DNA from 4 places in the Marinobacter sp. UBA5687 genome. Region 3 is predicted to be linked to each of the others. Evidence: predicted binding sites of a transcription regulator. Region 3 holds the regulator's gene; each other region holds the start of a gene.
The links. The regulator FliA, encoded in region 3, starts transcription of late flagellar genes. The targets are predictions, from matches to a motif close to CTAAAGTTTNNNNNNNNNNNGCCGNTAA.
Positions count from the first base shown of each region.

Region 1: a site for FliA is predicted at 1,931-1,958, ahead of B3Y70_RS15900 (flagellin). Genes of this name have one in related genera too.
Region 2: a site for FliA is predicted at 2,328-2,355, ahead of B3Y70_RS10425 (methyl-accepting chemotaxis protein). Genes of this name have one in related genera too.
Region 4: a site for FliA is predicted at 5,504-5,531, ahead of B3Y70_RS15980 (methyl-accepting chemotaxis protein). Genes of this name have one in related genera too.

Region 1 is NZ_DIHV01000144.1:10,611-18,651, reverse strand. It holds gene B3Y70_RS15905 (flagellin) at 205-1,662, opposite strand; gene B3Y70_RS15900 (flagellin) at 2,049-3,176, shown strand; gene B3Y70_RS15895 (flagellin) at 3,280-4,407, shown strand; gene B3Y70_RS15890 (flagellar protein FlaG) at 4,478-4,912, shown strand; gene fliD (flagellar filament capping protein FliD) at 5,135-7,120, shown strand; gene fliS (flagellar export chaperone FliS) at 7,142-7,546, shown strand; gene B3Y70_RS15875 (argininosuccinate synthase) at 7,680-8,041, shown strand, end outside.
Region 2 is NZ_DIHV01000100.1:27,941-35,981, reverse strand. It holds gene uvrD (DNA helicase II) at 1-2,112, opposite strand, end outside; gene B3Y70_RS10425 (methyl-accepting chemotaxis protein) at 2,399-3,976, shown strand; gene B3Y70_RS10420 (hypothetical protein) at 4,005-5,216, shown strand; gene B3Y70_RS10415 (substrate-binding domain-containing protein) at 5,226-5,639, shown strand; gene B3Y70_RS10410 (NAD-dependent succinate-semialdehyde dehydrogenase) at 5,708-7,156, opposite strand; gene B3Y70_RS10405 (histone deacetylase family protein) at 7,362-8,041, shown strand, end outside.
Region 3 is NZ_DIHV01000003.1:15,881-23,921, forward strand. It holds gene B3Y70_RS00205 (chemotaxis protein CheA) at 1-1,808, opposite strand, end outside; gene B3Y70_RS00210 (protein phosphatase CheZ) at 1,827-2,612, opposite strand; gene cheY (chemotaxis response regulator CheY) at 2,634-3,017, opposite strand; gene B3Y70_RS00220 (RNA polymerase sigma factor FliA) at 3,179-3,922, opposite strand; gene B3Y70_RS00225 (MinD/ParA family protein) at 3,955-4,767, opposite strand; gene flhF (flagellar biosynthesis protein FlhF) at 4,840-6,153, opposite strand; gene flhA (flagellar biosynthesis protein FlhA) at 6,209-8,041, opposite strand, start outside.
Region 4 is NZ_DIHV01000145.1:13,529-21,569, reverse strand. It holds gene B3Y70_RS16010 (ParA family protein) at 1-126, shown strand, start outside; gene B3Y70_RS16005 (YqcC family protein) at 137-478, shown strand; gene nadC (carboxylating nicotinate-nucleotide diphosphorylase) at 495-1,334, opposite strand; gene B3Y70_RS15995 (DUF1631 domain-containing protein) at 1,558-3,858, shown strand; gene ampD (1,6-anhydro-N-acetylmuramyl-L-alanine amidase AmpD) at 3,964-4,575, shown strand; gene B3Y70_RS15985 (histidine kinase) at 4,575-5,462, shown strand; gene B3Y70_RS15980 (methyl-accepting chemotaxis protein) at 5,579-7,609, shown strand; gene B3Y70_RS15975 (cob(I)yrinic acid a,c-diamide adenosyltransferase) at 7,640-8,041, opposite strand, start outside.

The DNA.
Region 1 (8,041 bases), on a different contig from region 3:
GTGTCTATTGGCATATATTGCCATTTTGGCTATAGGGTTCCAAGCAGGAATATTGGATTCGACCCAAGTGCATTTGATTGGGTGAAATGTCTTGGGGTCAGGGTCAATTAGAAAGTTGGGAGTAGGTCAGTTCAACTTTGTCGTTCAGCTAAAACCAAAACGGCCGGGTGACTAACCCGGCCGTTTGGTATCACTTGGCTACTGTTAACCCTGCAACAACTGCAGTACCTGCTGGGGCCTGGCGTTAGCCTGAGCCAGTACAGAGAGGCCGGCCTGTTGGAGCACCTGGGTACGGGCCAGTTCCGCGGATTCCGCCGCGAAGTCCGCATCCCGAATTCGGCTGTTGGAGGCCGAAAGGTTTTCGGAGGTGGTGGCCAGGTTAGCGATGGTGGATTCGAAGCGGTTTTGGACCGCGCCGAGTTCGGCGCGGTAGCCGTTGATCTGGTCGATGGCGTAGTCGATCGCAATCATAGCCAAGTCCGCGCCTTGTGAGGTTGATATATCTGTGTCGTTTAGCGAGACGGTGTTAGCGGTTGCCGTGTAAGCTTCGTTGAAGCCAATGTCGTCGCCTGCCGTGCTATCCAGCTCGGCTGCAATGGTGACATCAAAATCTTTGCCAAATGCTGAGGAAAAAATGACTTCCTCATTGGTTCTATCGAGATTTGCTTTGACGCCGGTTTCGTTAGATTGAGCATTGACCGCTCCTACCAGATCATTAAGGGAGCCTGCGTCTTCTACGGAGAATGCAAAGCCATCGATAGTAAAATCGAAGGTGGCTGTGTTCCCTGCCTCGAAAAATGCATCCAGGCCACCGCCCACTGCGTCCAAGTTTTGTTTGAATTCTTTTGCGGGGGTGCCTCCGTCAGTCAGGTCAAAATTAACCTTAACGTTTTCCCCGGTTGAATTTGTAATAACAAGTTTGCCGGAGTCTGCGCTCACTGCGATGCCCGTCACGCCGTCAGTCGTAAGTTGGCCCTCAATGGCAGTTGCAAGGCTGCCGAGATCTGTCAGATCGCCAGAGTTGACCGTAAGTGTGGATGACCCCACTGTGACGGTTCCTGCTGCGGTCGCGAATGCCAAGTCTACGGTTTCAGTTGTCGTTGGAATGGGCTTTGTGGATGTCGCAAAATCGTCAGTTTGGCCTAATACCGAGCCTAACTTGCTGCCCCGAGAGTCGAGCCCGCTGATGCCGATTGTTTCGCCTGTATTTGCTCCGACCTGGAATGTTTGAACACCAAAGGTGCCATCCAGAACCTTCAGCCCATTGAAGGAAGTCTGACTGGCAATCCTGTTGATCTCCTCAATCCTCTGCTGAACTTCCTGGTTCAACGCCTGTCGGTCGGAGATGCTATTGGTGGCGTTAGCAGATTGAACTGCAAGCTCCCGAATCCGCTGCAGGTTATTGGTAATCTCATCCATCGCCCCCTCAGCCGTTTGCGCCAGCGAAATGCCGTCATTAGCATTCCGCTGCGCCTGGTTCAGGCCGGAAATCTGGGACTGAAAGCGCTCCGAAATGGCAAGCCCCGCCGCATCATCTTTTGCGGAGTTGATGCGCAGGCCAGATGATAGGCGCTCAAGTGCGGTATTGGCCTGCCCTTGCGAGGCGTTCAGGTTACGCTGAGCATTCAGCGACGCAATGTTGGTGTTAATGACCTGAGGCATATCTATTCTCCTGCTCAGAGGTGCCGGAAACCAGATGCCCGTCGTAGAGGGGAACCCTTGCCGGCGGAAATTCGTTAAATTGCCGTTTTGCTGTGTGTAAAGCGAATGGTGTGCCAGGTTTGCAATTGCGCATTTAAGGTTTTGTTATTAAATGTTTATTTTCAGGTTTTTTTGCTGGAGGGATATGGCGGTGCCGAGTTGTTGGCGGTTTCTAACGGAATAAAGTTGCCGGTTTTACATTCCTTTACAAAATCCCGGAGATTTTTTTCTAAAGCAATCGGGTGGAGTGCCGTTAAGTGGAGTAACAGGGTGGCGCTCCCAAACAAACGAGAACGGGCGCCAGACCTCTTCTATGAAATAACGACATCGGTCGAAGGAGAAGCATTATGGCTCTCGGTATCAATACCAACGTCGCCTCACTAGGTGCACAGAATCAGTTAGGGAAGTCCCAGAATCTTTCCAACCAGGCGTTGGAGCGTTTGTCATCGGGTCTGCGTATTAATTCGGCCAAAGATGATGCTGCGGGGCTTGCGATTTCAACTCGTTTTCAGTCCCAGATTAGCGGCCTGAATGTCGCTCAGCGTAATGCCAATGATGGTATCTCCCTAGCGCAAACCACTGAAGGTGCCTTGGATGAGATCACCAACAACCTGCAGCGAATTCGTGAGCTAGCGGTTCAGTCTGCTAACGCGACCAACACTGCATCGGACAGGGCGGCGCTTGATGCAGAGGTTCAGCAGCGGATCAAGGAAGTTGATCGCATTTCCACCCAGACAGCGTTTAATGGGTTGAAGGTTCTGGACGGAACCTTCGGCGAGCAGCAGTTTCAGGTTGGTGCCAACGCAGGTGAAACCATTGGGATTAATCTCGGGACTGGCACGCGTTCCAGTGCCATTGGTGGAGTTGCTGAGGCAGCGTTGAGCGTTAATTATTCTGGTACCAATGCTTTCGCAAGTGACTCAACTCTCTCAATCACTGTCGGTTCCAATACGGCTCAGGTTATTAAACTTGATAGCGATGTGGACAGTGTGCAAAAGCTGGCGGATCGCATTAATGAAACGCTCGAAGGCGCTGTTGCTGTCGTAAACGATGCAGGTACAGATGTAGATATTGTGTCTTCAGAGGCGCTTGCAACCACATACACGGCAGGTGCTGGAACCGCGTCCATGATCACTGATGTTGCAAGTCAGGCTGTTGCCGGGAGCTTGGACGGTGAGGACGTCACTAACGTTGAGAACGCAAACAAAATGATCGCAAGAATCGATGCGGCTCTTGGTTCTGTGAATGATTTACGCGGAGATCTTGGTGCAGTTCAGAACCGATTTGAGTCGACGATTGCGAACTTGGCAACGTCGGTTGAGAACCTTAGCGCATCTAACAGTAGGATTCTTGACGCAGATTTTGCTGCAGAAACAGCGAAGTTGTCTAAATCTCAAGTGCTGCAGCAGGCAGGTATCTCGGTATTGGCTCAGGCGAATGCCCGCCCGCAGCAGGTTCTGTCGCTCCTGCAATAAGCGGTATCAGGTTAGCAGAGCGGCAGACCTAGTGGCCGCTCAAACCGCAAACGCTTAGCAAAAGCTTGATTTCAGATTAGTTTATTCTTGTAGGAGATGCATCATGGCTCTAGGCATCAACACCAACGTAGCATCGCTGACGGCTCAGAACCAACTGGGCAAGTCGCAAAATCTTTCAAATCAGTCACTTGAGCGGTTGTCATCAGGTTTGCGCATTAACTCTGCTAAGGATGACGCAGCAGGTCTGGCTATCTCAACCCGGTTTCAATCCCAGATTAGCGGCCTGAATGTTGCTCAACGAAACGCCAACGACGGTATTTCTCTGGCGCAAACCACTGAAGGTGCGCTAGATGAAATTACCAACAACCTTCAGCGAATTCGTGAACTGTCAGTACAGTCTGCCAACGCGACCAACACAGCATCGGATAGAGCGGCGCTTGATGCAGAGGTGCAGCAGCGAATCAAGGAAATAGACAGGATTTCAACGCAGACTGCGTTTAACGGTCTTAAGGTCTTGGATGGCACCTTTGGCGAACAGCAGTTCCAGGTTGGCGCAAATGCTGGCGAAACCATCGGGATCGATTTGGGTGCGGGTACAAGATCCAGTGCTATCGGTGCTATCCGCACGCAGGAGTTTACCGTGGATTTCTCGGGTACCAACGCTGTCGCGAATGATAGTACCCTCGCATTTACCGTCGATGGTAACGCTCAGACAATAACCTTCACTGGGTCAGAGGATTCTGTTGACGACTTGGCGGCCACAATCAATGATCAGTTGACTGAGCCGGCTTTTGCGTCAGTCGTCGACGGTCAGCTCAAGATCGTTTCCGAAAAAGATTTGGGCGCTGCGACTTATACCGCAGGTGGTGGTACGGGGACGGTCCTCAATAACGCCGCCGCAGCCAATACAGCGACCAGTAGCATCGAATCTGCGGACGTGAAAACTGTGGGTGCCGCAAATGAGATGATTCTTCGGATCGACGCCGCAGTCACCGCGGTAAACTCTCTGCGCGGGGATTTGGGTGCGGTGCAAAACCGTTTCGAGTCCACCATCGCCAACTTGGGTACGTCTGTCGAAAATCTCAGCGCCTCCAACAGCCGTATTCTTGACGCTGACTTCGCGGCAGAAACTGCCAACCTGGCCAAATCCCAGGTACTGCAGCAGGCCGGTATCTCCGTCCTGGCTCAGGCGAACGCCCGTCCGCAGCAGGTTCTGTCCCTCCTGCAGTAAGGGGCTAGCGGTAACAGCCGGAACCTTCGGGTTCCGGTTTTCCGCCGTTTGAGGATAGCGAGGTAAAGCTATGAATGACGTTAACCTGAACAACCCGAACCTGAAGCTGGTGAATGTCAGTGACCGGGGGCCGGTGAAGGCACTGTCGTCATCTCAGGCCGAGGGCCGGAATGCCCCTGACCTTGCTGCTTCTTCTGCCGGTGCTCGCCAGGTTCAGAATACCCAGATTGCCAACGAAGCCTCCAAAGCGGAACAGCTCAAGGAGCGCAACGACGCGCAGCGGGAGGATCTGGACCAGGCGGTCAGCCAGCTGAACGATTTTGTTCAGAATGTGCAGCGGGATCTGCAGTTTGAAGTGGATAACGACATGGGCCAGACCATCGTAAGGGTGGTTGATCAGCAAACCCAGGAAGTGATTCGCCAGATTCCGGATGAAGTGGCTTTGAGGTTGGCAGAAAAATTGCAGCAGGACGAACCGCTGACGTTGTTTAACATCAAAGTGTAAAAGCTTGCCGCTTTTGCGCGGATGACCACAGCGGTATTTCAGCACCGCCGCACCTGAGAAGGTCCGGCGGTGCTCTGCGTTATGGCAGCACCGGGTTTGATTAGGGGCTATGCTTGGTTTAACGCGTTGTTACAATTTTTTGCGCCAGTAGGGCAAAGTTTTGCCGCTTCCGGCCGATACATAGTTCAGTGAAAACATTGGCCCCCTTGAGGAGGCATGGTTATGGCAGGTATATCATCGTTGGGGATTGGTTCCGGGGTGCTGAACTCGGATCTGGTGGATCAGTTGGTGGCCGCAGAGCGCAAGCCTACTGAAACCCGCTTAACCCAGAAAACCCAGCAAGCCGAGGCGCTGTTATCCGCCTATGGCAAGCTGCGCAGTGCCGTAACCGAACTTCGTTTGCCAATGCGGCAGTTAAGTTCACCGGATAATCTCAAGGCCTTCTCTGCGTCTTCTACCAATGATGATATCGGTGTTTCTGTAGATTCCACCAAGGCAAGTCGTGGCACTTACAGTGTGGAGGTCACCAGTCTTGCCTCTGCTCAGGCGCTGGCTTCTCGGGATGTGTTTGCGGATCGTGACGCTACCAGCGTTGGGCAGGGCACTCTGGAGCTGTCGGTTGGTGACAAAATCACGAATATCACCATAGACAGCAGCAATGACACGCTTCAGGGCCTGGCGAACGCCATTAACGAAGCGGATGCCGGCGTTTCCGCTGGAATCATCGATACCGGGAGTGGTTATCAGTTGGTGCTGTCTGCAGACGAGACGGGTACGGCCAACGCCGTCAGTATTTCTGTCACGGGCGATACGACTGGCACAAATACCGACAACACCGGCCTTTCACGCTTTGCCTTCAACGCGGGAATGGATGCGGACTCCGGCCTGAAAGAAACTATTGCTGCCAGCGATGCGGTAATGAATATCAATGGTGTAACGGTTACCCGTTCCACTAACACGTTTGAAAATGTAATCGATGGCCTGACCTTTGATATCAAAGAAACTGGCACTTCTACTATCAAAGTCACTCAAGATTTTGGTGCTGTTGCAGACCGGGTTCAGGGCTTCGTTGATAAATTCAACGGCCTGCAGTCCACTATTGACAGTCTGGCGGGCTTTAATGCCGAAGCCGGTGTTGGCAGTTTGCTGACCGGCGACTCGACGGTTCGCACGATTCAGAGCCAGTTGCGGAATATTCTTACCCGTGTGGTACCCGGCATGGAGAACGCCAGTGTTAGGAGTTTGGCCGATGTGGGTATCACCACCAATTTTGAGACCGGTGGCCTCGAATTCGACCGGGCGAAGTTCGAAGAAGTACTGAAGGCCAATCCCGATGAGGTGACGGCTCTGTTTGCGGAGCAGGGGCGCACAACGGACAGTCAGGTGGAGTTTGTCCGCAGCGGTTTGAATACCGAGCCCGGTGAGTACGAGATCAATATCACGCAGGCTGCCACTCAGGGGCAGCTGGTAGCTGGTTCGGCACTCGGTGCTACGTTCGATATTACCGATGCCAATGATGATCTGGCCTTGACAGTGAACGGTGATATCACGGTGAACCTGAAGCTGACCCAGGGTAATGGAATTAGCCAGCAGGCGCTGCTGGACGATATTCAAGCTCAGTTGAACGCCAATAATGCGCTGAATGCAGCCGGCACCCGATTGCAGGTTGGCCTGGATGGTGGAGGAAAACTGACGTTCACCTCAGCTGACTATGGTAGCGATTCAAAAGTGGCCCTGGCATCCGCCGAAGATGCAGCCCTGTTTGGGCTGGATACTAACACCAGTACGGACGGCCTGGATGTGGCTGGAACTATTGACGGCCGGGCTGCGGAAGGCGATGGCCAGGTTCTTTTCCTTGGAACTGGGAACGGCGATGCTTCGGGGCTGCAGGTTCGAATTCTCGGTGATCAGACGGGTAATCGTGGTTCCATCACCTTCGTGGAAGGTGTGGGTGAGCGTACAGTTGATCTGGTAAGTAATATTGTCGGCGCAGACGGGGCCATTGAATCCCGTACAGACAGTCTTAGTCGCGAGCTTGAGCAGATTCAGGAGAGCCAGGTTCGTCTTGAGGAACGTATTGCTGCTTATCGTGAGAGGCTGGTGAGCCAGTTCACAGCGGCGGATTCCTTGATCTCGCAGTTGAACAGTACCCGGGATTACGTCACTCAGCAGTTGGCTGCGCTGGCGCCACAGAACAATCGAGAGTAATACGGTGAAACGAGGTTATTTATGAACGGTTTACAAGCGTACCAACGCGTTAACACCCAAACCAGCATCACCGATGCCGATCCCCACAAGCTCATCCAGCTGTTGTACAGCGGTGCCATTGAGCGTATCAATATGGCGAAGGCTAAGATGCAGGCCAAAGATTACGCCGGCAAAGCGCAGCTGCTGAACAAAGCCATCGAAATCATTGGCGGGCTGCGCTCGTTCCTGGATTTCGAGAAGGGCGGTGATCTGGCGCCACGGCTCGAAGCTTTGTACGACTATATGGAGCGTACTTTGCTGGAGGGCAGTGCCCGTAATGATATGGCGAAGCTGGATGAAGTGATTGAACTGCTGCGCTCAATCAAAGAAGGCTGGGACGGCATCCGCGAAGAAGTGGTAACCCAGCACTCCCAGGCCGCTGGCTAAACCAGTACTTTTGCCGTCCATGGCGCCCCTATCCTTTGGCAGGGTAGGGGCTTTATAGCCATTCCCCCCGCCATCCCGTACAATGTTGCCCTTCTTTTCAACACATCCATTCTGTTCAGTCTGGAGCAAGGGCATGTCTGATATTAAAAAGGTGGTGCTGGCCTATTCCGGTGGCCTGGATACTTCCGTCATCGTTCGGTGGTTGCAGGATACCTATAACTGTGAGGTGGTAACCTTTACCGCCGATATTGGCCAGGGCGAGGAAGTGGAGCCAGCGCGCGCGAAAGCCGAAGCGCTGGGCGTTAAGGAAATCTACATTGAGGACCTGCGCGAGGAGTTTGTGCGCGATTACGTGTTCCCGATGTTCCGCGCCAATACCATCTACGAAGGCGAGTACCTGCTGGGCACCTCTATCGCCCGCCCGCTGATTGCCAAGCGCCTGATCGACATTGCCAACGAAACGGGTGCAGACGCCATCTCTCACGGTGCTACCGG
Region 2 (8,041 bases), on a different contig from region 3:
GAAGTTCACCTGCACGCGGGTGTGATGCCCGGTGCCCTCTGAGTTCATCACGATACCCTCGCCGAACTTCGGATGACGCACTCGCTGGCCCAAGCTGAAACCGGACTGCTGGGCCGAATCCTGGGCAAACAGACTCTCATTCGGTCGCTCCACCATCGCCGGCCGCGTCACCGTATTACGCAACCGCACCTCCTGCAGGCAGTCCCCCGGGATCTCCCGCACAAACCGGGACAGTGCGTGAAACTTCTCCTGACCATACAACCGACGGGATTCCGCGTAAGTAAGTACCAGCTTCTTCATGGCCCGGGTAATGCCCACATAAGCCAGGCGGCGCTCTTCCTCCATGCGCCCGGGCTCCTCCAGTGACATACTGTGCGGGAACAAACCTTCCTCAACACCTGCCAGGAACACCATCGGAAACTCCAACCCCTTGGCCGAATGCAGCGTCATCAACTGCACACTGTCCTCATGGGCATCGGCCTGTGATTCGCCGGCATCCAGCGCCGCCTGGGCAATAAACTCCGCCAGCGGATCTACGCCTTCTTCTACATCATAATCCGCCAGCGCGCTGACCAGTTCCTCCAGGTTCTCCACCCGGGCCTGACCCTTCTCGCCCTTCTCACTGGCGTGGTAATCCTTCAGGCCACTGGACTCTATGGCCTGCTTCATCAGCCCCTGCAGGGAAGCGTGCCCCGCCATTTCAGACAGCGTGTTGATGATCTCCATAAACTGCTGCAGGCCGGTTTTCGCCCGGCCCTTTACCTGGCCCGCGGCCAGTAACCGCTCGGACGATTCCCACAGGGAAATACCCTGGCCGGTGGCGTATTCACGAATTTCCTGCAGGCTCTTGGCACCAATGCCGCGGGTGGGAATATTCACCACCCGCTCAAAGGCGGCATCGTCCCGGTGGTAATGTACCAGGCGCAGGTAAGCCAGCGCGTTTCGGATTTCCTGACGGTCGTAGAACCGCAACCCGCCGTAAACTCGATAAGGAATACCCTGGCGCATCAGGGCTTCTTCGAGCACCCGGGACTGGGCATTGGAACGATAGAGAATGGCGCACTCGCTGCGCAGATTGCCCTCGCTGACCCAGGCCGAGATGGAATCGGCAATATAATTGGCTTCATCCTGCTCGTTGAACGCGGCGTACAGGCTGATCGGCTCACCTTCCACCCCGTCAGTCCAGAGTTCCTTGCCCAAACGCCCCTGGTTGTTGGCAATCACCGAGTTGGCGGCTTTCAGAATGGTCTTGGTGGAGCGGTAGTTCTGCTCCAGCCGGACCAGCCGGGAATTGGGGAAATCCCGCTGGTACTGCTGGATATTCTCGATCTTCGCGCCCCGCCAGCCGTAGATGGACTGGTCGTCATCGCCCACCACCGTCAGCGGCACCCGGTTGCTGGCCAGCACCTGAAGCCAGGCGTATTGAATGGTATTGGTGTCCTGGAACTCGTCCACCAGTATGTGCTGGAAGCGCTGCTGGTAGTGGCTCAACAATTCCGGCCGGTGCAGCCAGAGCTCGTGGGATCGCAGCAGCAGTTCACCAAAATCCACCAGGCCGCCCTGCTGGCAGAGCTTCTCGTACTGGCGGTAGATCTTCAGCATGGTATTGGTGAAGTGATCGCCCGGATTCTCCTGGATATGATCCGCCCGCAAGCCCTCATCTTTCTGGCTGTTGATGAACCACTGGGCCTGTTTCGGCGGCCACTGGCTCTCATCAATGCGATTTTCCCGCATCACCCGCTTGATCAGCCGCAACTGGTCGTCGCTGTCCAACACCTGGAAGTTTTCCGGCAAGCCGGCGTCTTTCCAGTGGGAACGAAGTAAACGATGGGCAATTCCGTGGAAGGTACCGATCCATAGGCCGCGGGTGGGAATCTGCATCATCTGCTCCACGCGATAACGCATTTCCTTGGCGGCCTTGTTGGTGAAGGTCACCGCGAGAATGGACGTGGGCGGCACCCGGTCAACCGACATCAACCATGCCATCCGGTGCACCAGCACCCGGGTTTTGCCACTGCCGGCACCGGCCAGCACCAGCAGATGGTCGTTCTGGGCGGTAACCGCTTCACGCTGGGCGTCGTTCAGGGAATCGATAATATGAGAGACATCCATGGAGCAAGGCTTCACTACTGGTTAAATTTACAGGACATTATATCAGCACAACGCAAAGACTTCCTTTCTGCCAGCCGCCCGACCACCGGAAAAATTTGAGGCATTTAACATCCACCTTGGTTCAGATCTCCTGCCGCCAGCCGATACATGCCTTAACACACTGACACATGAATTCTGTGTCATACGTTCAAAAAACGACCTAGAATCGCCCCCGACTAAAGTCTTAGGCCGGGCGGACAAGGACTACAACATACTTTCATCACTGAAGATTTCTCACAAACTGGCATTGCTGGTCACCGTTGCCATTGTTGCCTTTGTGGTCAGCCAGGCCTTTTCCATTGTCACCGAGCGCAATAACTCCGAACGCCTCAGCGAAGTTCGCGACCAGCTCTACCCCTCCCTGGAACTGTCCACGATCAACCGAGGTTTGCTGCAACTGATTGAAAACCAGATCAACACTGCCGTCACCACCGGTGATGATCAACAGATTGCCGCCACCAGGGAACAACTGGCAGAAATATCCGCCAATCTGGACCGCATCGCCACGCTGAACCCGGCTCTGCGTGATCAGGTGAAGGCCCTGAAATCCGAGCTGAACGGTTACTACAACACCGCCACCCGCATCGCCACCGCAATCATAGAAGGTACGGCGGATTTCAATCGCATTGGCCAGGAAGCCTCCGCCAACGCCGAGCGGTTGGCCGGACTGCGCTCTGATCTGGACGAGATGCGCAACGCCATGGAAAGCCGCCTGACCCAGGCCATTGACGACACCACGGCGGCCAGCAGCGAAGCCGCCACCGTCTCCGTGACGATCGTGGTGGTCGCCCTGGTTGTCCTGATTGCACTGAGCCTGATTATCGGTCGATCGGTCTCCGGCAGCCTGCAGCAAATCATCAGTTCCCTGCGGAACATGGCTTCTGGCGAAGGCGATTTGACCTCCCGCATCGAGTACACCGGCAAGGATGAACTCCGGGATCTGGTGGACCAGTTCAACCGCTTTGTTGAAAAACTGCATAAATCCTTTGCCACCATCCAGCAGGACATCGGTGAGCTTAACGGCGTCGCCACGCATCTGGGCAGCACCAGCCGTACCAATCTTGAACGCATCAGCCAGCAGGCCCAGGCCATCTCCTCCACCCGCAATTCCGTGGAAGAGCTGGTAAAAAGCGTTGAGGAAGTGGCGGGCTTTGCCTCCAGCGCCTCCGACCAGACCCAGGACGCATCCAAGTTTGCGACCACCGGGCAGCAGAAGGTCGAGGGCAACATACAGACCATCCAGCGACTGATGGCAGAAATCGAGAACACTGCCAGCCTGGTCAACCAGTTCGACGAGTTCTCCGTGAAGGTGGGCGGTCTGCTGGAAACCATTCAGACCGTGGCCGAGCAGACCAACCTGCTGGCCCTGAATGCCGCCATTGAAGCCGCCCGCGCCGGTGAACACGGCCGTGGCTTTGCCGTGGTCGCAGATGAAGTACGTGGCCTGGCGGTGCGCACCCACAAGGCCACGGAAGAAATCCAGCAGGTGATTTCAGAACTCTCCAAAGCCTCCGGCGCCGCCGTGCATTCCATGCAAGGCAGCGTAGACATGGCCAGGCAGGGCGTGGATGCCACCACCGAGTCTGGCGAGGTCCTGCGCAAGATTCTCGAGAATGTTCAGCAGATCAGCGAACTGAACGAGCAGATTGCCGCGGCCACCTATGAACAAAGCACCACCTTCAGCGAAGTCACTGGCCATATGGGCGACATGCATCGCAACGCCGAGGCCGTGATGGAAAGCACCGATGAGCTGGATACGGTCAGTCGCAAGATCCAGGACGTCAGTAATGGCTTGCAGAGCGTGGCCGGGCAGTTCCGCGTTTAAGTAAAACCCCAGAAAAAGGATACTCCTGATGAAGAGACTATTCTCTGCAGCGCCCCTGGCGCTCGCCATTGCCGCCACCCCGGCACTGGCCCAGAGCACCGAGGAAACCCTTGAGCGCATGCAGCAGCAGCTCAATGCCATGCAACAACAACTGAATTCCGCGAAAGATACTGGTGTTCGCTTTAACGGCTTTTTCAGCACCGGTTTTGCCCGGGCCAGCAACGATGCCGGTTACGCCGGAATCACCGACGAATCCGAAGTGGCGGATCTGAGCCTGTTCGCCCTGCAGGGCACCTTTGACGTCACACAGAAGAGCCAGATTGTGATGCAACTGGTCGGCCGGGGCGAAGATGACTGGGAACCCCAGGTGGAGTGGGCCTATCTGAGCCACCGCCCCACCAACAACCTGCAGATTCGGGCCGGCAAGATGCGGATTCCGTTCTTCATGTACTCCGACTCCCTGGAAGTCGGCTACGCCCAGCCGTGGGCCCGCCCGCCCCAGAGTGTGTATGGCCCGATTGCCGTGACCAGCTATGTCGGTGCGGATGCCAGCTACAACCTGAACTTCGACAACTCCTCGCTGACCGCAACCGGCTTCACCGGCTTTACCGATGAAGATGGAAACTCAGGCGATGTGCAGTTGCGTAATGTCGCTGGTGTGAACCTGACCTGGACCGACTATGTGTGGACGGTTCGTGGTGTGGCAGCGACCGCTGAGGCGGATATTGATGCGACTCGCCTTGCGGCACAGGCAGCAGCCGCTGGAGTAGTGGTCGACACCACACTCGCAGACGGAGACAGAGGTAATTTCTTTGGTCTGGGAGCGAGCTACGACGATGGTAGCTGGCAGATCATCGGCGAAGTGACCCGAGTCGAAGTTGACGGTCAATTTGCGGACACAGACTCAGCCTACCTGTCTGTGGGCCATCGATTTGGTGCTTGGACGCCTTACATCGCTACTGGCTGGACTGAGAGTAAAGACGACAATGAGCGCACTGGGCTGTTCATCAACGAACCAGCCCGACGCGTGGTTGTTCCCGAGTCCATCCTGAACTATCAACGCAACGAATACAGTATCGGTACGCGTTGGGACATCACGCCGGGCGTTGCTATCAAGGCTGACGTTACCCACGTTACCGGGTTACAAAAAGGGTTCGGCAACCTGAACACCCAACACATGCTGACCAGTGACACAGACAGCACCAACGTCTACACCCTCAAAATCGACTCGGCATTCTAAGGAGGCCCCATGAAAAAGCTTAGCCTGTTGTTTGCGGCCAGCTTGCTGGCAAGCCCTCTGGCCCTGGCCGAAGTCGTGGTGATCGGCAACCCATCCGGCCCGGACAGCATCAGCGCCAACGAAGTACGGGATCTGTATCTGAACCGCAGCAAAGCCCTGCCGAATGGCCAGAGCGCGAAGCCGTTTGAACTCCCGGAAGGCAATGCCACCCGTGCCGAGTTCCACGACAAGGTGACCGGCCGTAACGACGCCCAACTGAAGGCCTTCTGGTCCCAGCAGGTGTTCACTGGTCGTGGTCAGCCTCCGGCGGAAGCCGGCAGTGCTTCGGGCATGAAGGCCCAGGTCGCCTCCACACCAGGCGCCATCGGCTACATCGATTCCGCGGATGTGGACGACAGTGTCAAGGTTATCCTGACGCCCTGATCTCAGCCGTGCAGAGCGCAAAACGGCGAGCCCCGGCTCGCCTTTTTGCTGCTTGGGGAAACAGTCGCCTAGAAGCCTCTCGGCACAGTCTGGGCCTCCACAAATTCAAACAGCCCTTCCAGACCACCTTCCCGGCCAATACCCGAGGCTTTCATACCGCCAAATGGCGCCTCCGGCGTTGGTCCGGTACCGGTATTCCAGCCCACATGGCCAAACCTCAAACCGGCGGCTACCCGCTGGGCACGCTCGGCATCGGCGGTGAACACGTACGAGGCCAGACCAAACTCGGTATCGTTACCGGCTTCGATGACTTCTTCCTCGGTCCGGAACAGCGCCATGGGCACCAGCGGGCCGAAGGTTTCTTCCTGGTAACAGCGCATCTCCCGGTCCACGCCCTGCACCACCGTGGGCGGGAAGAACAGGCCATCACCCAGTTCCGCTGGCTGTTTGCCGGCCACCAGGCTGGCGCCCTTATCCAGGGCGTCCTGCAGGTGTCGTTTGACCTTATCAAAGCCTTGCTTGTTGATCAGCGGGCCAATGTCGATGCCATCGTTCATACCATCGCCCACGGTCATCTTGTTCACACGTTCCGCCAGCTTCTGACCAAAGGCATCCGCCACCTTCTCATGCACAAAGATACGGTTCGCGCAGACACAGGTCTGGCCGCCACCGCGGAACTTGTTGGCAATCAGGTTATCGGCGGCGGCCTCCAGGTCGGCATCGTCAAAGACGATGAACGGGGCATTGCCCCCCAACTCCAGTGCCAGCTTCTTCACCTGCTCGGCGGTGTCGACAATCAGTTTGCGGCCCACTTCTGTGGAGCCGGTGAAGCTGAGCATGGGTACGTCTTTGTGCTCACACAGCACCTTGCCGATCACGCTGGCCTTACCCATTACCAGGTTGACCATGCCATCCGGCAGGTCGAGTTTATCCATCACGCTGAAGAACGCGATCATGGTCAGCGGGGTTTCGCTGGCTGGCTTGATGACAGAAGGACAACCCGCTGCCAGGGCCGCCGAAAGCTTCTTGGCGATCATACCAATGGGGAAATTCCAGGGCACGATCAGGCCAGTCACGCCCACGGGCCGGTAGTGAACCGTCCAGGTGCAGTCCTTGGGCTTCTCCGGAATCGTGTGGGAATCAAGAGCGCTGATGTGCTTGGCACAGTAATCGAAGAAACCGGCGGCGTAATCCACCTCGCCCTGGGCTTCCTTCCAGGGCTTGCCATGCTCCATACACAGGATGCGGCCAATCTCTTCGCGGTTTTCTTTCAGGCCGTCACGAATATCCTCCAGCCACTTGCGGCGGGTTTCAATCGGCCAGGGATTGGTGAGCCGGAGCGCTGATTGTCCAGCCTCCACCGCTGCCACAACATCTTCCTCCGGCATCGACGGAACCTTGGCAATCACCGAGCCGGTGGCCGGGTTGTAAACGTCGAACGTGGCACCGCCGGCAGAGTCTTTCCAGCGCCCGCCAATGTAGCCTGTGAGGTTTTCCAGTAGTGGTGACTCGATCATCTCGGCTCCTCTTGCATGACTGGTGACGCCCCGGACCGGGGCGGAGTTCAAAAGCAACGCGTGCCTTTCATAGTGGATCCTGAGTGGCGGCCTGTAAAGTCAGGGGGAGATTTCCTGGCCGTCATTTTTGACCCGGGCGGGTGACTGCCTATACTCGAAGGAGAGTTTTTACAGGCTCTCCCTGACACCCCAAGGAGACGGATTCATGAAAGCATTTTTTCATCCGACGCAGGACCTGCACATCCCGAAAACCTATTTCACCCGTGGCCAGATGCGCCAGCCTCAGGAGGTGCCTGATCGCACCGGCCAGATGCTCGAAGGCCTGAAAGCCATGGGCATCCCGGTACTGCAGCCGGCCGACCAGGGCGCCGGCCCGATCTCCAAGGTGCACGACCTGGGTTACCTGCGATTCCTCGAATCCGCCCACCGGCGCTGGATGGAAATGGAAGACTGGGGCGACGAGGTAATGTCGAATATTTTCGTACGTTCCCCCAACGCCATGCGGGGCGTCCTGGCCGAAGCCGCCTGTTACCTGGCAGACGGCAGCTGCCCCATTGGCGAAAATACCTGGAAGGCGGCCTACTGGTCGGCCCAGACCGCCTTGGGTGCCGCCGACGCGCTGATCGCCGGAGAGCGCAACGCCTACGCTGTGTGCAGGCCACCAGGGCATCACGCCCGCAAGGATGCCGCCGGTGGATTCTGCTACCTGAACAACGCCGCCATCGCGGCCGAGCACTTGAAGAGCCGGTTCCCGCGAACGGTCATCCTGGACACCGACATGCATCATGGCCAGGGCATTCAGGAGATCTTCTACGACCGCAGCGACGTGCTGTACATCTCCATCCACGGCGACCCCACCAACTTTTATCCGGTGGTCAGCGGCTT
Region 3 (8,041 bases):
AGATCCAGGTGGAAGATCTCCACCACATTCACCAACGGCAGCGCGAAAGACTGGTCACCCAACATGATCATCAGGGTTGGCATGATGGCCAGCGTCAGAGGCACCTTGATAATAATGCTGGTGCCCTTGCCCTGCTCGGACATGATATTGATCTGGCCATTGAGCTGGCCGATCTTGGTTTTCACCACGTCCATGCCGACACCGCGACCGGAGACATCGGAAATCTGGTCTTTGGTGGAGAAACCGGCCGCAAAGATAAGATTGAAGCACTCGTTGTCGGTAAGGCGGTCTGCCGCATCCTGATCGTACAGACCCTTTTCTACCGCCTTGCGGCGCAGGACATTGGGATCCATACCGGCACCGTCGTCGACGATGGACAGCAATATATGGTCGCCTTCCTGCTCCGCCGACAGGGTCACGGTTCCGGCTCGGGGTTTTCCGGCCTTCTCCCGTACGTCCGGCGCTTCGACACCGTGATCCACGGAGTTTCGGACCAGGTGCACAAGTGGGTCAGCCAGCGCCTCGACCAGGTTTTTATCCAGGTCGGTTTCCTCACCGTGCATCACCAGGTTCACTTCTTTTTTCAGGCTTCGGGCCAGATCACGCACCACCCTCGGGAAACGGCCGAATACTTTCTTGATCGGCTGCATCCGTGTTTGCATGACGGCAGCCTGAAGATCCGTAGTCACTACGTCGAGGTTGGCCACCGCCTTGTGCATGTGTTCGTCTTCGCTTTCGGAACCCAAACGCTGCAGGCGGTTCCGTACCAGCACCAGTTCGCCCACCATGTTCATGATGTCGTCCAGGCGCTTGGTATCTACCCGAACCGTGGTTTCACCAGCGGGTGCGGCCTCACGGGCAGGCGCGGGCGCAGAGGCCGGCTTGGCAGCGGCCGTGCTCTCGGCTTTGGCTTCTGCTTTCTTTGGTTCCGGGGCCGGTTCGGCCTTGCCGGATGGAGCAGGCGCCGGTTTGGGCTCGCTGTCGGAAGACCCGGCACTTGGGCCGGCGCCCTTGCCATGCAGTTCGTCCAGCAGGTTCTCGAATTCGTCGTCGGAAATCAGATCGGCGTCAGCGGATGATTTTTCTGAACCACCGCTGGTGCTGGTATCTGCCTTGGCTGTTTCCTCTTCCGCAGGCGCGCCGGCAAACTGGCCCTTGCCGTGGAGTTGATCCAGCAAGGCCTCAAATTCGTCGTCGGTAATTTCATCACTGTCTGAGCTGCCGGCGGATTCAGCCGGATTGCTCACCTGCTCGTTGCCGGCCGGTTTCTGGCCGTCGGATTTTTCATCCGCCAACGCGTCCAGCAACTGCTCGAATTCTTCGTCAGTGATATCGCCCTGGTCCCCTTGCTGCCCGACCTCCGCAGACGACGGCTCCGGTGCCGGGGTTGGCGCTTCCGCCGCTGGTGCATCCTCTGACTCGGGTTTGGCGAGGGCGTCCAGGGCTTCGATCAGTTCGTCCGGCGCGGGCGTTGGTTCTTCCCGGTTTCGAACTTCTTCGAACATGGCGTTAACGTTGTCCAGCGCCTCCAGAACCACGTCCATCAGTTCCGGAGTGACCTTGCGCTTGTGATTCCGGAGAATATCGAACACGTTCTCTGCCGAGTGGCAGCAGTTAACCAGTGCCTCCAGCTGAAGGAAGCCTGCGCCCCCTTTCACGGTATGGAAGCCACGGAAAATGGCGTTCAGCAGATCGCTGTCATCGGGATGCTGCTCCAGATCCACCAGCTGCTCCGACAACTTTTCGAGTATCTCGCCGGCTTCTACCAGGAAGTCCTGCAGGATCTCTTCATCAGCATCTAACGCCATGCGTCACCCTCTTTATTATCAGAATCCGAGACTGGACAGCAGATCGTCCACATCGTCCTGTCCCGAAACTACATCTTCCCGCTCATCGGCCTTGATCTGGGGCCCTACCCCTTTTTCGGCCGATTCTTCTTTTTCTTCAATCTGGTGCACCGTGCCGGTCAGCTGATCCACGTGGCTGGCCATCACTACCAAGCCAAGAAGATTGTCTTCCACTTCTTTCACCAAAGCGGTGACCTTCTGGATAACCTGGCCAGTAAGATCCTGGAAGTCCTGAGCCAGCAGGATTTCCGACAGATTCTGGTACAGACTGTCAGAGTCTGTGGTCAGGCCGGCGAAGAACTTGTCGATGCGACCATACAACTCGCGAAACTCCGCAGGTTCCATTTCACGGCGGCGCAGACGCTGCCACTCGTCCCGCAAGGCAACCGCTTCATCCCTCATGGAATGAGCCACGGGCATGCTTTCCTCGACCAGGTCCATGGTGCGGTTCGCTGCCTGGCTGGTCATCTGCACCACATAGGCCAGACGGTCAGAAGCGTCGCTCATCTTCGACAGGACTTCTTTCTGCTCGGCATTACGCGGGTCTATCTGGAAGTTCCGGATTGCCTCATGGAGGCTGCGGGTGAGTCGGCCCACTTCCCGGTACAGACTCTGATCGCGAACCTCGCTCAGTTCATTGATCAGGGTCATCGCCTTGGCATAATTCCCGGCGTTTACATTCTCAGCCAGGTCGGAGGCCTGCTTTTGCAGTTTCTCCGCCACCTCCGGATCAAGGCCCTGATGGTTCTGTTTGGTATCACTCATGGCGAGCCATCCGACCTCTGGTTACTGGATTCGTTCGAAGATTTTCTCGATCTTTTCCTTGAGCACGGCTGCCGTAAAAGGCTTGACCACATATCCGTTTACCCCGGCCTGAGCCGCGGCCACGATCTGGTCCCGCTTGGCTTCTGCCGTCACCATCAGAACCGGCAGGTTCTTCAGGTTTTCGTCAGCGCGGACAGCTTTGAGAAGATCAAAGCCCGACATGCCGGGCATGTTCCAGTCAGTCACCAGGAAGTCGTACTTGCCGCTTCGGAGCATGGGCAACGCCGTGTTGCCATCATCGGCCTCATCTGTATTGGTGAAGCCAAGATCTCGCAGCAGGTTCTTGATGATTCGTCGCATTGTGGAGAAGTCATCCACAATGAGAATTTTCATGTTCTTGTCCAATGGGACCTCCAGTCAGTAACACCCGGAATTCATTCAGCCTTTTTGAAAGTCTAGCAGGCTGCTACCTTAACTGCTTATTGTGTGGTGTTTGCGCACGTTGTAAAGCATCGGTTACCAAAAGCTACACAGCCTGCTGAAAGAGAAACACAGCACCCGGCCGATCAGTCGTTGTCGTCATCCCGCCACTCGGCCAACCGGCTGCGCAGCCGCAGTGCCGCCTGGCTGTGAATCTGGCTTACCCGGCTCTCACTGACCCCAAGCACTGCGCCGATTTCCTTGAGGTTCAGTTCTTCCTGGTAATACAGGCTCAACACCAGCTTTTCGCGCTCAGGCAACTGCTCGATGGCGTCCGCCAGACTGCGCTGGAAAGCGCCGGAAGCAATACCGTCCAGCGGATTATCGCTGGCCTCTGCTTCTTCTATCGGCAGCTCGCCGGATTCATTGAGCTCATCAAGGCTAAAAAGTCGGCCACTGTTGGCGTCGGCCAGTGAAGCGTGATATTCGTCCAGACCAATGCCAAGCTCTTCAGCTACTTCGGCATCCTGGGCCTCGCGCCCGGTACGATCTTCCACTTGTTTGATGGCACTGGCGATTCGCCGGGCATTACGATGCACTGAGCGGGGCACCCAGTCGCCTTTGCGGATTTCGTCCACCATGGCGCCACGGATGCGAATGCCGGCATAGGTTTCAAAGGTCGCACCCTTGCCTGAAGAGTAGCGCTGCGCAGCCTCCAGCAGACCAATCATACCGGCCTGCATAAGGTCTTCGAGCTGCACCGATGCAGGCAGTCGGGCCATGAGATGAAGGGCGATTTTCTTGACCAGCGGCGCATGCTCTTCAATCAGGGCTGAAGGGCTCCTGGCGCCGGCCTGATGGTAAATTCCCAGATTTTTCGCCAATGTCATGTATCCGGTTTTCTTGTAGGACTGGATTCAGATCAGACTTCGACGAGCCGCTCCACGAAGAACTCGAGATGCCCCCTGGGAGAGGACGGCAAAGGCCAGCTGTCCACTTTTTCGGCCAGAGCCCGGATAGCCAGCGAGGCTTTCGCCCTCGGATAGGCATCCAATACCGCTTTCTGCCTCTGAACGGCTTTCTTGACGGCCTCGTCGTAAGGCACGATACCTACATATTGTAGTGCCACATCCAGGAAACGCTCGGTGACCCGGGTCAGTTTTTCAAACAGATGGCGGCCTTCCTGCTCATTGCGGACCTGGTTTGCCAGGATGCGGAAGCGGTTGGTGCCGTAATCCCGATTCATCAGTTTGATCAGGGCGTAAGCATCGGTAATGGAAGTAGGTTCGTCGCAGACCACCAGCAGAAGTTCCTGCGATGCCCTCAGGAAGCTGACCACCGATTCAGAAATACCCGCGGCGGTATCCACAATCAGAACGTCAATCTGGTCGCCCAGCTCACTGAAGGCATTGATCAGGCCGGCATGTTCCATGGCGCTGAGCTGGGTCATACGCTGGGTGCCGGATGATGCCGGAACAATCTTGATGCCACCAGGGCCATTCACCAGCACATCTTTCAGATCACAATCGCCGTTGAGTACGTCTTGCAGATTTCGATTGGCGGTAATGCCAAGCAACACATCGATGTTGGCGAGCCCAAGATCCGCGTCCAGCAAGACAACCCGGCGCCCCTTCTGGGCCAGGGCGATACCTAGGTTGACCGAAACATTGCTCTTGCCGACACCGCCCTTGCCGCCGGAAACCGCAATCACCTGAACCGGATGTGGTCTGCTCATACTGTTATCAGTCTCTTACTACGTTCTTGTACGGGCACGCGTGCCGGTGTTTTATTCTGTCGCTGGCGAGGCTCAGGCACCTTCGGCTATTGCCTGCGCGCTCTGCACGGCCCTGAGCCTTTCTACGCCCAGACGCACCAGCGGGATAGCCTCCGCCCTTTGGAGATCTTCCGGTATCTTCTGGCCATCGGTGTACCAGGCCACCGGCAAGCTGGTCTCCATAACGAATCCGAGCGCTTCGCCCAGGGTCAGGGCTTCATCAATCTTGGTCATGATGCAGCCTGCAAGGTTTGCCATCTTATAGCAATGCCACACGGATTTCATGATACGTGGCTGACTGGTGGCAGAGACCACCAGATGTGTACGGATATTGTGATCGCTGCGAGCCAACTCCGCCAGTTGTTCCTGGTAACCACGGTCGGCACTGGTCAGGCCGGCAGTGTCAATCAGTACCAGGTGCCTATCCGACAGTTCATCAAGAATGTCATCCAGGGAATGGCTCTCATCCACCACCCGCACGGGCACATTCAGGATTCTGCCGAACACAAACAGCTGCTCATGGGCGGCCACACGGTAGCGGTCGGTGGTCACCAGGGCCAACGAATCCGGGCCATGCTCCAGCACATAGCGAGCCGCCAGTTTGCCAATGGTGGTGGTTTTGCCAGACCCGGTCGGCCCGACCAGGGCATAGATCCCCCCGGCATCAAGCCAGTCTTCGCGACCGGTGCGAACGCCGGTCGCCAGCATTTTCAGTGACTGCTTCCAGCCATCTTCCAGGCGCCCGGCCCGGTGCCGTCGGGACAGAGAGCCGGCCAGCTCCGCGCCCAGACCGAACTCCTGCAGCCGCTCGGCCAAGCGTTGCTGAACTGCGCTGTTACCGGCCGGCGTGGCAGTCGCAGCCTTACCACTGACCAGATCACGCAGAGAGCTGATTTCGGCACGCATACTGGCCAGTTCATCGGCATAGCCACCGGCGCCTGATTCGCTACCCGCAACCGGCTTTGCCAGCGCTTCATCACTGAGACGTGACGCCGGAAAATCGGCCGTCTCGAAAGATAAGGACGACGCCACGCCACCTGAGGCGCCACTTCCTGCGCGCTTTTCCCGAACCTCACGAATGCGACTGCGGGACCGGTTCAGCTCCTCTTCCAGCCGACGATGCTGCTCCGCCTGCATCTCGGCCAGCCGGGAGCCGTTGGTGGCTTCAACCGCCCTTTCGCCCAGACGCTGGCGCGCCATGTTTTCGTCGTAGTCGAGTGCCGTCACGATCTCAACGCCACCATCAACGCGGCGGTTAGACAGAATAACGGCATCCGGCCCCATTTCGTGGCTTACCTGCTTCAGGGCCTCAGCCATGGACTGCGCAAAAAACCGTTTTACTTTCATGCTGTTTCATCCTCCCACCGGCAAGCACTCTGGCTTTCCGCGATGCTCCGTCGGTTTATTGACCCACAGAAGCGACTATCGTGATCTGTTTGTTATCCGGGATTTCCTGGTAAGAGAGCACATGCAAACGCTCTACCCCGTAGCTGGCAAACTTCGCCAGTACTGGCCGCAAGGGCCCCGAAACCAGCAGGATGGCGGGCTTGCCAAGCATTTCCTGGCGCTGCACGCTGTCCTGAAGGGATCGTTGCAGCTTTTCCACCATGTTGGGCTCAAGCACCAGACCAATGTCATCCTGACCGCCGGATTGTTGACTCTGCTGAACAGACTTTAGCAATAACTGTTCCAGGTCTGGATCCAACGTGATAACAGGGATTTCGGCGTCGTTGCCACAAATACTTTGGACAATCATCCGGCGCAGCGCCTGGCGGGCTACTGTGGTCAGTACTTTCGGGTCCTGACTCTTTGGATGCACGTTCACGATGGCCTCGGCAATGGAGCGCATATCCCGCACCGGCACTTCTTCTTTCAGCAGGTTCTGCAACACTTTCAACAGGATGCTGATGGAAATCGTGGTCGGCACGAGTTCCTCCGCCAGCTTGGGCGAAATCTTCTCCAACTGGTCCAGCCACTTCTGGGCTTCTTCGTGGCCAATCAGCTCATGAGCGTGTTTCTGCAGGATCTGATTGAGGTGCGTCGCCACCACGGTACTCGCATCAACTACGGTGTACCCCAGGGTCTGGGCCTGATCTTTCCTGTCGGACTCAATCCAGATGGCGTCCAGGCCGAAGGCGGGGTCCTTGCCGGCAATGCCTTCAACTTTGCCAAACACCTGCCCCGGATCAATGGCCAGCTCCCGCTCCGGATGGATCTCGGCCTCGGCAATGGTCACGCCCATCAGGGTAATCCGGTAGACGTTCGGCATAAGATCCAGATTGTCGCGAATGTGCACCGAGGGCATGAGGAAGCCCAGATCCTGCGAAAGCTTCTTACGAACCCCCTTGATCCGACTGAGCAATTGCCCACCCTGGGATTTGTCTACCAACGGAATCAGGCGGTAGCCTACCTCCAGCCCGACAATGTCCACCGTGGCCACGTCATCCCATCCGAGCTCGCGGGTTTCTCCCGGCGCCGGCAGTGCCTGCCCCTCGCCACCCGGACGATCCGGAGAGATTTCCGCACCCTGCCGGGCCGCACCACCAGCCATGCCGCCACGGCCAACAAAACCACCTTCATCCTCAACCGTTTGCTGCTGTTTCTTCCAGATAAACCAGGCTGCGCCAGCGGCCAGCAAACCAAGGCCGAGAAACGCGATGTGGGGCATCCCCGGAATCAGGCCAAGCAGAATCAGGATACCGGCCGCAATGCCCAACGCTTTGGGAGCGCTGAACATCTGCTGAATGATCTGGCCACCCATGTCCTGGCTGGACGTTACGCGGGTAACCATGATGGCGGCCGACGTGGAGAGCAACAGCGAGGGAATCTGGGCAACCAGACCATCACCGATGGTCAGCAGGGCATAACGCTCCATTGCCAGACCAAAATCCAACCCGTGCTGCATCATGCCGATAGCCACACCACCAACGATGTTGATAGCCAGGATCAGCAACCCCGCAACGGCATCGCCTTTCACAAACTTCGAGGCGCCGTCCATAGAACCGTAAAAGTCCGCTTCCTGAGCGATTTCCGAACGGCGTGACTTGGCCTCGTCCTGATTGATCAGCCCGGCGTTCAGATCGGCATCAATCGCCATCTGCTTGCCAGGCATGGCATCCAGAGTGAAGCGGGCACTGACCTCAGACACCCGGCCGGCACCTTTGGTGACAACCAGAAAGTTGATGATCATAAGGATGGCGAAAACCACCAGACCAACAGCGTAGTTTCCCCCAAT
Region 4 (8,041 bases), on a different contig from region 3:
GAATCACACCAGAGTCGCCAACCGCTGATTCACATGGCTCCGAAACACACGCTCACACGCCAGTATGAGGACCTATACCGTGTGCTGCATGGGGAGTCTGTTGAGCTGGAGCCATTGGCAGACTGAGAGGAATCCCATGAGTGAAAAAGCACGCCACCTGGATCAGGTGACCGACGGTTTGCTGCAGATTGAAATTGAACTTCGGCAACTGGGTGTCTGGCAGACAGAAAGCCTGCCACCGGAGGCGTTCCAGAGTACCCAGCCGTTCTGCCTGGATACCATGGACTTCACCCAGTGGCTGCAGTTCGTGTTTCTTGAAAAAATGAAGGCGCTGGTGGAAGCCGGTCACGCGCTGCCAGAGGTATCTGGTATTGCGCCCATGGCAGAAGAGCATTTCCGTGGGCGTGAGCAGTCCGGCCGTGAACTGATCTCAGCGCTTGAGGAGATGGATCGGCTGTTGTCCTCTGGCGGCCGCTGATTATTCCGGGACTGGATTACTCCAGGCGCATGGACAAATCGATGGCTCGTACGTCTTTGGTCAGTGCGCCAATAGAGATGTAATCCACGCCGGTTTCGGCAACGGGCACCAGCGTGTGCGCGTTGATGCCACCGGAAGCTTCAAGGCGGGCTTTTCCGGCATTCCGCTTTACCGCTTCAGCCATGTCGGCAAGCGAGAACTCGTCCAGCATGATGATGTCGGCCCCGGCCTCAAGAGCCTGGTCCAGTTCGGCGAGCGATTCGGTTTCCACTTCCACGGGTTTGCCTGGTGCAATGCGGTGCGCTTCGGCGACCGCATTGGCAATGGAGCCGCAGGCGGCAATGTGGTTTTCCTTGATCAGGAAGGCGTCCCAGAGCCCCAGCCGGTGATTGTCGCAGTCACCGCAAGTCACCGCGTATTTCTGGGCCAGTCGCAGCCCTGGCAGGGTTTTCCTGGTGTCCAGAAGGCGGACGTTGGTATGGGACACCCGGCGAGCGTAATGGGCACAGGCCGTTGCCACGCCAGACAGGGTCTGCAACCAGTTAAGAGCAGCTCGTTCAGCGGTCAGAAGCGAGCGGGCCGGGCCTTGCATGCGGAAAATCACGGCGTTGGCGGGTACGTCGTCGCCATCGTGAAACTGCCACTGAAGTGTCACTGAGGGATCCACCTGGCGAAAAACCTCCTCCACCCAGGCGCTTCCAGCCAGGCGGGCGTCTTCCCGGGTGATTACCCTTGCGGTTGCCAGTTTTTCGGCAGGAATCAGCTGGGCAGTGATGTCGCCATCGCCAATATCTTCCCGCAGACTCTGGGCAACGGATTCGATACGGGCCTGGCGCAGCAGTTCGGCAGAAATCATTGGGACGTCCGGAGGTTGATGGTGGCTTGGAAAAGTGTGGAGGGCAATTCTACTGCCAGCGCTATCGATTCGCCAAATGGAGGTGTGAGGGGTCTGAAGTGTGATGCAGTTCCTGCTGACACAAAAGGTGACAAATTCTGACACAAGGTGACGACACTCGCCCGTATGATGTAATCCTATAAAGGTTTAAGTACCATCAGCTGTTCGATTCCGGAGCATCCACATGGCGCACGATAACAAGGTAGTCCGCTTGGCCGGTCAGAAGCCGGTGAGCCGGTTCTCGTTACCGGTAGAGCTGGTGCGACTGCGTGACACATCGGGTCAGTCACTCAAGGCGGTACTTGCCAGTTTTTTCGAACAGGCTGACGACAGTTTGTTTGCCCTCGCAGACCGGGCCGGCTCCAACCAGGACCAGACTGCTTACTTCGACGCCATGCGGGAGCTGCGACTGCGCCGGAAGGCAATGACAGTGTCAGTCCTGCAATACGTCAGCCAGGCCTTCAACGAGCTGGGTAAGTTCAAACCTGCCCGCTCCGGTGGTTCACTGGAAGAAGTGGACCAGGACTCCCTCAGCCTGGTGGATCACTCTGATCTTGAACAGCAGGTAGCGATAGATAACCTGACCAATCGCCTGCGGAATCGATACCAGGAGCCGGTAAGGATGTTGGCGGCCCGGATTCGCCATCTTGTTCCACAGTTGGATCTCTCTGACGATCAAATGCCTCTCAGCCCGGAAGTCATTTGTGGCGCTATTTCGGATGCTTGCACCGATCTGGATATTGATATCCGTGCCAAGCTTGTGGTTTTGAAGCTGTTTGAGCGCCTGCTGGTGGACAAGCTCAGTGATTTCTACCAGGAATGCAACAAAACCCTGATCGCCGCCGGCGTGCTGCCTGACATGAAGCGGGCTCCGGTGGGTGGTGCTCAGGTAGCGCCGGGTCGCAGTGCGCCAAAGGCAGGCGGTTCGCCAGCGCCCGCCCAGGAAGCCCCGGCTGCCGAAGGTACTGCCAATGGCCATGGACCGTCGCCTACTTTCAGTGAGCTGAGTGCGCTGTTGCACCAGGGAGAGACCAGTAGTGCCGGTATGGCACAAACCGGCGCTGTTCTGGATACCGATCGTCTGATGGCGCGCCTGAACGAACTGCAGGGCGCAGCGCCGCAGGGTGAAGGCGACAATGTGGTGCCTTTGCGCCAGCAGTTACAGCCGCTGTTGCAGGGTCCGGAAGGGAAGCGATTCTCAGTAGGGCAGGTCGACAGTGATGTGATCAACCTGGTCTCAATGCTGTTTGATTTCATTCTCGAAGATCGGCAGTTGCATCCGGTTATGAAGGCGCTGATCGGGCGGCTACAGATTCCGGTGCTCAAGGTCGCACTCAGCGACAAGAACTTTTTCAATCGTGGTGGCCATCCGGTTCGCAAGCTCCTCAACGAACTTGCCCTTGCCGCCATTGGCTGGAGCGAGAAACGTGCCGGAATGCGTGATCCGCTTCGGGAAAAAATTGAGGAAGTGGTGGGTCGGGTGCTCACCGAATACACCGATCAGGTAGGGCTGTTCGAGGAATTGCTGAAGGACTTTGGTCACTTCATGGATCTGGATCGCCGGCGTCGCGAGCTGGTTGAGCAGCGCCTTCGGGATGCCGAAGAAGGACGCGCCAGGCAGGAACGTGCCAGTCAGGCTGCTACCGATGTTATCCGTGAGCACACGGCAGGCCGGGACATTCCCGATCCGGTTTTACAGGTGCTGAACGAGCCCTGGACCCGCTACCTGCAGTGGGTGGTGTTGCGCGAGGGTGAAGAAAGCGAGCGTTGGCTGCAGGCAAAGGCCATCAGCGAGCGGCTGGTGTGGAGTGTTGACCCGCGACCGGTGTCTTCTGATACCCGGGCGGAACTGTTGCGAATGATTCCAGAGGTGGTGGAAGAGCTCCGCAAGGCGCTTCAGGAGATCTCCTGGGATCCGTTTGCAACCGATGCGGCCATCCGGGACCTGGAGCTTGCCCATGTCGATGTTTTCCAGAAACTGGTGACCGCGCCGGTTGTTGAAGACAAGGCACCCACGATTGAGAATTTTGAGGTACCTGAAGCTCCGGCAGAGCCGGCGGAAACTCCCGAGCAATCGGAACCTGCGCCGGAGGTGATTGACGAGGTGACTGAACCTGCGTCAGTCAAGCCTGCTGAGATCTCAGCCGGCGTTGAGACGGCAGCCGTCGCCGAGGAATTCGCGGAGATCCAATCACCAGTAGCGTCGGCGGAATGGCTGGCGAAGGCGGACGGCCTGAGAGTTGGATCCTGGGTTGAGATGGCCAGAGACGAGACCAGGGTCCGTTGCAAGCTGGCGGCCTTCATCAAGGCCACCGGCAAGTACATCTTTGTTAACCGCAGTGGTGCGAAGGTGGCGGAATATCATCGGGATGACCTGGCGATTGCTCTGCAGGAGCAGGCGATCACCATGCTGGATGACGGCCTGATCTTTGATCGGGCGCTGGAGTCCATCATCGACAACCTGCGTCATAACCGAAAAGACTGATCTCCGGTACTGAGTGCCCGCGCAGGGCACCGGCGACGTCGTGGCATCCATGGGCGCTTTGTGATTCAATCATCTGCATGAGTCCCCTGCGCCGATGGAAACACGTTGTCTAGTATCCAGAACGATCATCACCCACACTCCCTGAAAGATGCGGCAGCACTTTTGCGTTCCAGTGGCCGGTTCCCCGGCGTGCGCTGGTGTCCGTCGCCCAATTTTGGTCCCCGCCCGGACGGTTCCTCTATCTCACTGCTGGTGGTTCACAACATCAGCCTGCCGCCGGAACAGTTTGGCGGCCCGCACATCGAGAATTTTTTCTGTAACTGTCTGGATACTGCTGTCCACCCCTATTTTGAAACGATCGCAGAGCTGAAGGTGTCTGCACACGCGTTGATTCGCCGGGATGGTTCCGTTATTCAGTTTGTCAGCTGTCTGGACAGGGCATGGCATGCTGGCCGTTCCAGTTTTCAGGGTAAGGAGGAGTGCAACGACTACTCCATTGGTATCGAGCTCGAAGGTGCGGATGACGTTCCCTATACCGATGATCAGTACCGTGCGCTGGCGCGTCTGGCGCTCCTGGCAATGACAGCCTGGCCGGAAATCACGCCGGGTCGCATTGCCGGCCACAGTGATATTGCTCCGGGCCGAAAAACCGATCCAGGGCCCGCGTTTGAGTGGTCTCGCTTCCGGGCACTGCTGTCGAACGAGGAGATGGCCTGATGTCGTTGGTTGTTTTTCTGATTGCGTACGTGATTCGCCGCAGGCTGGACCGCGCCGACCACCTGGCCAGCGATGAGATCTGGCGTCGCTGGTTTCATCGTTGGGGCCGGGTAGAAGCGGGTCAGGAGCGGTCAGTCTGGAGAGGGGCGCTGCTGGTTGTGTTACCTTCTCTGGCGCTCGCTGGCGCGTGGGCGCTGTCCAGTGAGGCGGGCTACCGCTATGCCCTGTATCCGCTTGAACTGGTGCTGATGGTGGTACTGATGGGAGCGCCGGGCTGGCGCAAGGTGCTGCGAGCCTATTCCGATGCCTGGCGGCGCGGAGATATGCAGGCTGCCTGGCACCATGTTCAAGAGCGCCTGCCCGCCTCCGAAAGAGGAGCGGCGCTATCGCCAGAAGCCATGCACCTGTCGGTGTCGCGGGCGCTGATGGTCTCGGTTTTCGAGCGTTTCTTCCTGGTGGTTTTCTGGTACGCCGTCGGCGGCATAGCGCTGGCTTTTCTGGCTCGCGGGCTTGTAGCTCTGGCGGGCCAATGGCCGCAGGCGGCCGCGCGGGAACGCTATCAGCGGGCGGCCCGGCTTATCGGCTGGATTCCTTCCCGCTTGCTGTCATGCACATTCGGACTCGCCGGTGACCTGGCCGGCTGGTCCCGGGAAATACGCAAGGTATTCCCGGGATTCGGGAAAAAGACCGCGGATGTGCTCATGATTTCCGCCAACGGGTCGTTAACTGGTTATGCACTTGATCCTGCGCGCTTTTCGGAGTTGCACCCGGAAGAGTGGCCCGATTTTGGCGGACGGAGCCTCAGCGCCATAAGGGACCTCCTCAACCGGAGCATGCTGGTGTGGATATGTGCGTTTGCATTGCTGGTGATCGCAGGCATGGCCTAGCCGGAAAGCAAAAACGGATTACAGAATAACACTAAATAGTGATTAAGTTTTTCCGGCAACGGGCGATAATCAAACAAAAGAATAAAGATTCAGTTGTTAGAAGCAGCGAGGGCTCTGTGAACTATATAATCAATCCGGCTGTAGCACTGATGAATCGGCTGCCCATGGTTTACAAATTCAGCCTCATCAGCATTCTCTTTCTTGGCCCTATCATCGTGCTTTGCTGGTTGGTGATTTCCGGGCTCAACCAGTCGGTTCAGACCATGACCCGCGGCATTGAAGGTCTTGCAGAACTCCAGAAGGTGGAACGCCTGCTGGTGGCGTCGATGGATTACCGTGACTATCAGGCCCCTGGCATTCTGAAAGACGAACAACCCCTGCTCGAAAAAGCCAACGAAGCGGCCAGTCGTATGGACGCCCTGTTGGCAGATCTCGCCGAACCACAGCGTTCTTTTGACACCTCCGGCTCCTGGCAGGAGCAGATTCTGGCTGTAAGGGAAGAATGGGAGACGCTCAAAGCCAACGATAACTATCAGGGCAACATTGACCCCCAGTTCAAGTACTACCAGGAATTTGTGCAGAAGGTGATGGCCTTGCTGCCGGCGACCATTGAAATCAGCGGGTTGGGGCAGGATGCGTCCCGGGAAAACCTGCTGCTGTTAGGGCTGGTGCGTTCTGCGTTGCCTGAGTCTCGCACTGTTGTTGGCGGCGCCCGTTCATACGGTATTTTTGCGCTGGTGGAAGGTCAGGTGGGCTATGCACTCAGCGAAACCCTGAATGAAATCTACGATCAGTTGACCAACCGCAGTTCGCTGCTTTCGCCGGCCCTTTCCGTTGCTGTGGAGGCGTCGCCCCAGCTGGCAGAGAGTGCGAGCGGTGCGTTGACCCGCACGGAAGAGAGCCTGATGACAGTGCGTGATGAGCTGGACCTGAATGTCATTACGCCTATGCGCCTGGAGCTGCCCTGGCAGGAATTCGACGAGACCGTATCGGCGCAGATGGGATATTACGATACCCTCAGCGATCGTATCTTCGATGTGGTTGCCGGTAATCTTGAGGATCGCCTGGCTCGCCAGACCGGGCAGCGCACCCTGATTCTGGTGGCGCTGATTGCTGTGATGCTGGTGGTGGTCTACCTCTATGTGGGCTTCTTTATGTCTGTGCGGATTGCCATCAACCGGTTCAGCGAAGCTGCAAGAAATGTGGCCGCCGGCGATATGACCACCCATATCCGGTTGAACAACCGGGACGAACTGGGGGAGCTCACCTCTGAGTTCAACAACATGACCGATCGTATTGCTGAGCTTGTCCGGTCGGTGGGCTCTACAACAGCAGATGTTGATCAGCAGGCGGTCCGGGTGAATGACACCGCATCGGCTAACAGTCAGGCCGTGGCCCGACAGATGGAAGAGACCGGTCAGATCAACGAGGCCATGGGCCAGATGGTGGAAGCGGTCAATGAAGTTACCGAGAGTGCGCACCGGGTGGCGGATAGTGCGGGGAATGCCGAGAAAGATACCGAGAAGGGTCGGGAAGTGGTGGCCGATACGGTGGCGACCATTAACCGGCTGGCTACGGAGATTGCAGGCGCCGTTGATGTCATCAACCGGGTGAGTGCGGACAGTGACAATATCAGTCAGGTTCTGGTTGAGATTAAAGCAATTGCCGAGCAGACCAACCTGCTGGCGCTGAACGCGGCCATCGAGGCAGCGAGGGCGGGAGAACAGGGGCGTGGCTTTGCGGTGGTGGCGGATGAGGTTCGCTCATTGTCCCAGCGTACCCACAAGTCCACTGAGGAAATTGAAGGCATGATTTCCCGGCTTCAGGGTGGTGTAAAAGAGGCGGTATCTGCCATGACCTCAAGTCACGATGCCACGGAGAAGACGGTACAGAAGTCTGGTGAAGTGACCGAAGCGCTGGATCGGATCGCCTCGGGCATTTCCGAAATCGTGGATATGAGCCACCAGATTGCCCAGGCGGCGGAGGAACAGTCGGCCGTGGCCAGGAACGTGAATGCCAACGTGGAGCGCATTGGCGAATTTGGCCAGAGCACTGCCTCCAACGCCGAAGAGACTCTGGCTTCGTCCAGACAGATGTCGGAGCTTACCGCGTCGCTTCAGCGCCTGGTGGAAGCATTCAAGGTGTAATCTGCGGTTGTTGTTGTGAAAAATCCGGCCTCAGAGGCCGGGTTTTTTTTGCTCCCAGAGAATCTCCTGGCTGCCATCCCGGCGAGCCAGCACTCGGGCGATGACAAACAGCAGATCGGATAACCGGTTCAGGTAGTGACGCGAGGCAGTATTGATGGAGTCCTCGTGGCCAAGGGCCACCACCACGCGCTCGGCCCGGCGACAGACCGCCCGTGCCAGATGACATTGTGCTGCGGCAGGGCAGCCCCCAGGCAGGATGAAGTTTTTTAGCGGCGGCAGGTCGGTGTTGTACTCGTCCAGAGTCTGCTCCAGCCACTCAATGTGATTGTCGCTGATCACCTTGCTGCCCGGGATGGCAAATTCGCCGCCCAGATCAAACAGGTGATGCTGAATGCGCCGGAAGATATCGATCAGACGGTCACCAGAGGGAAG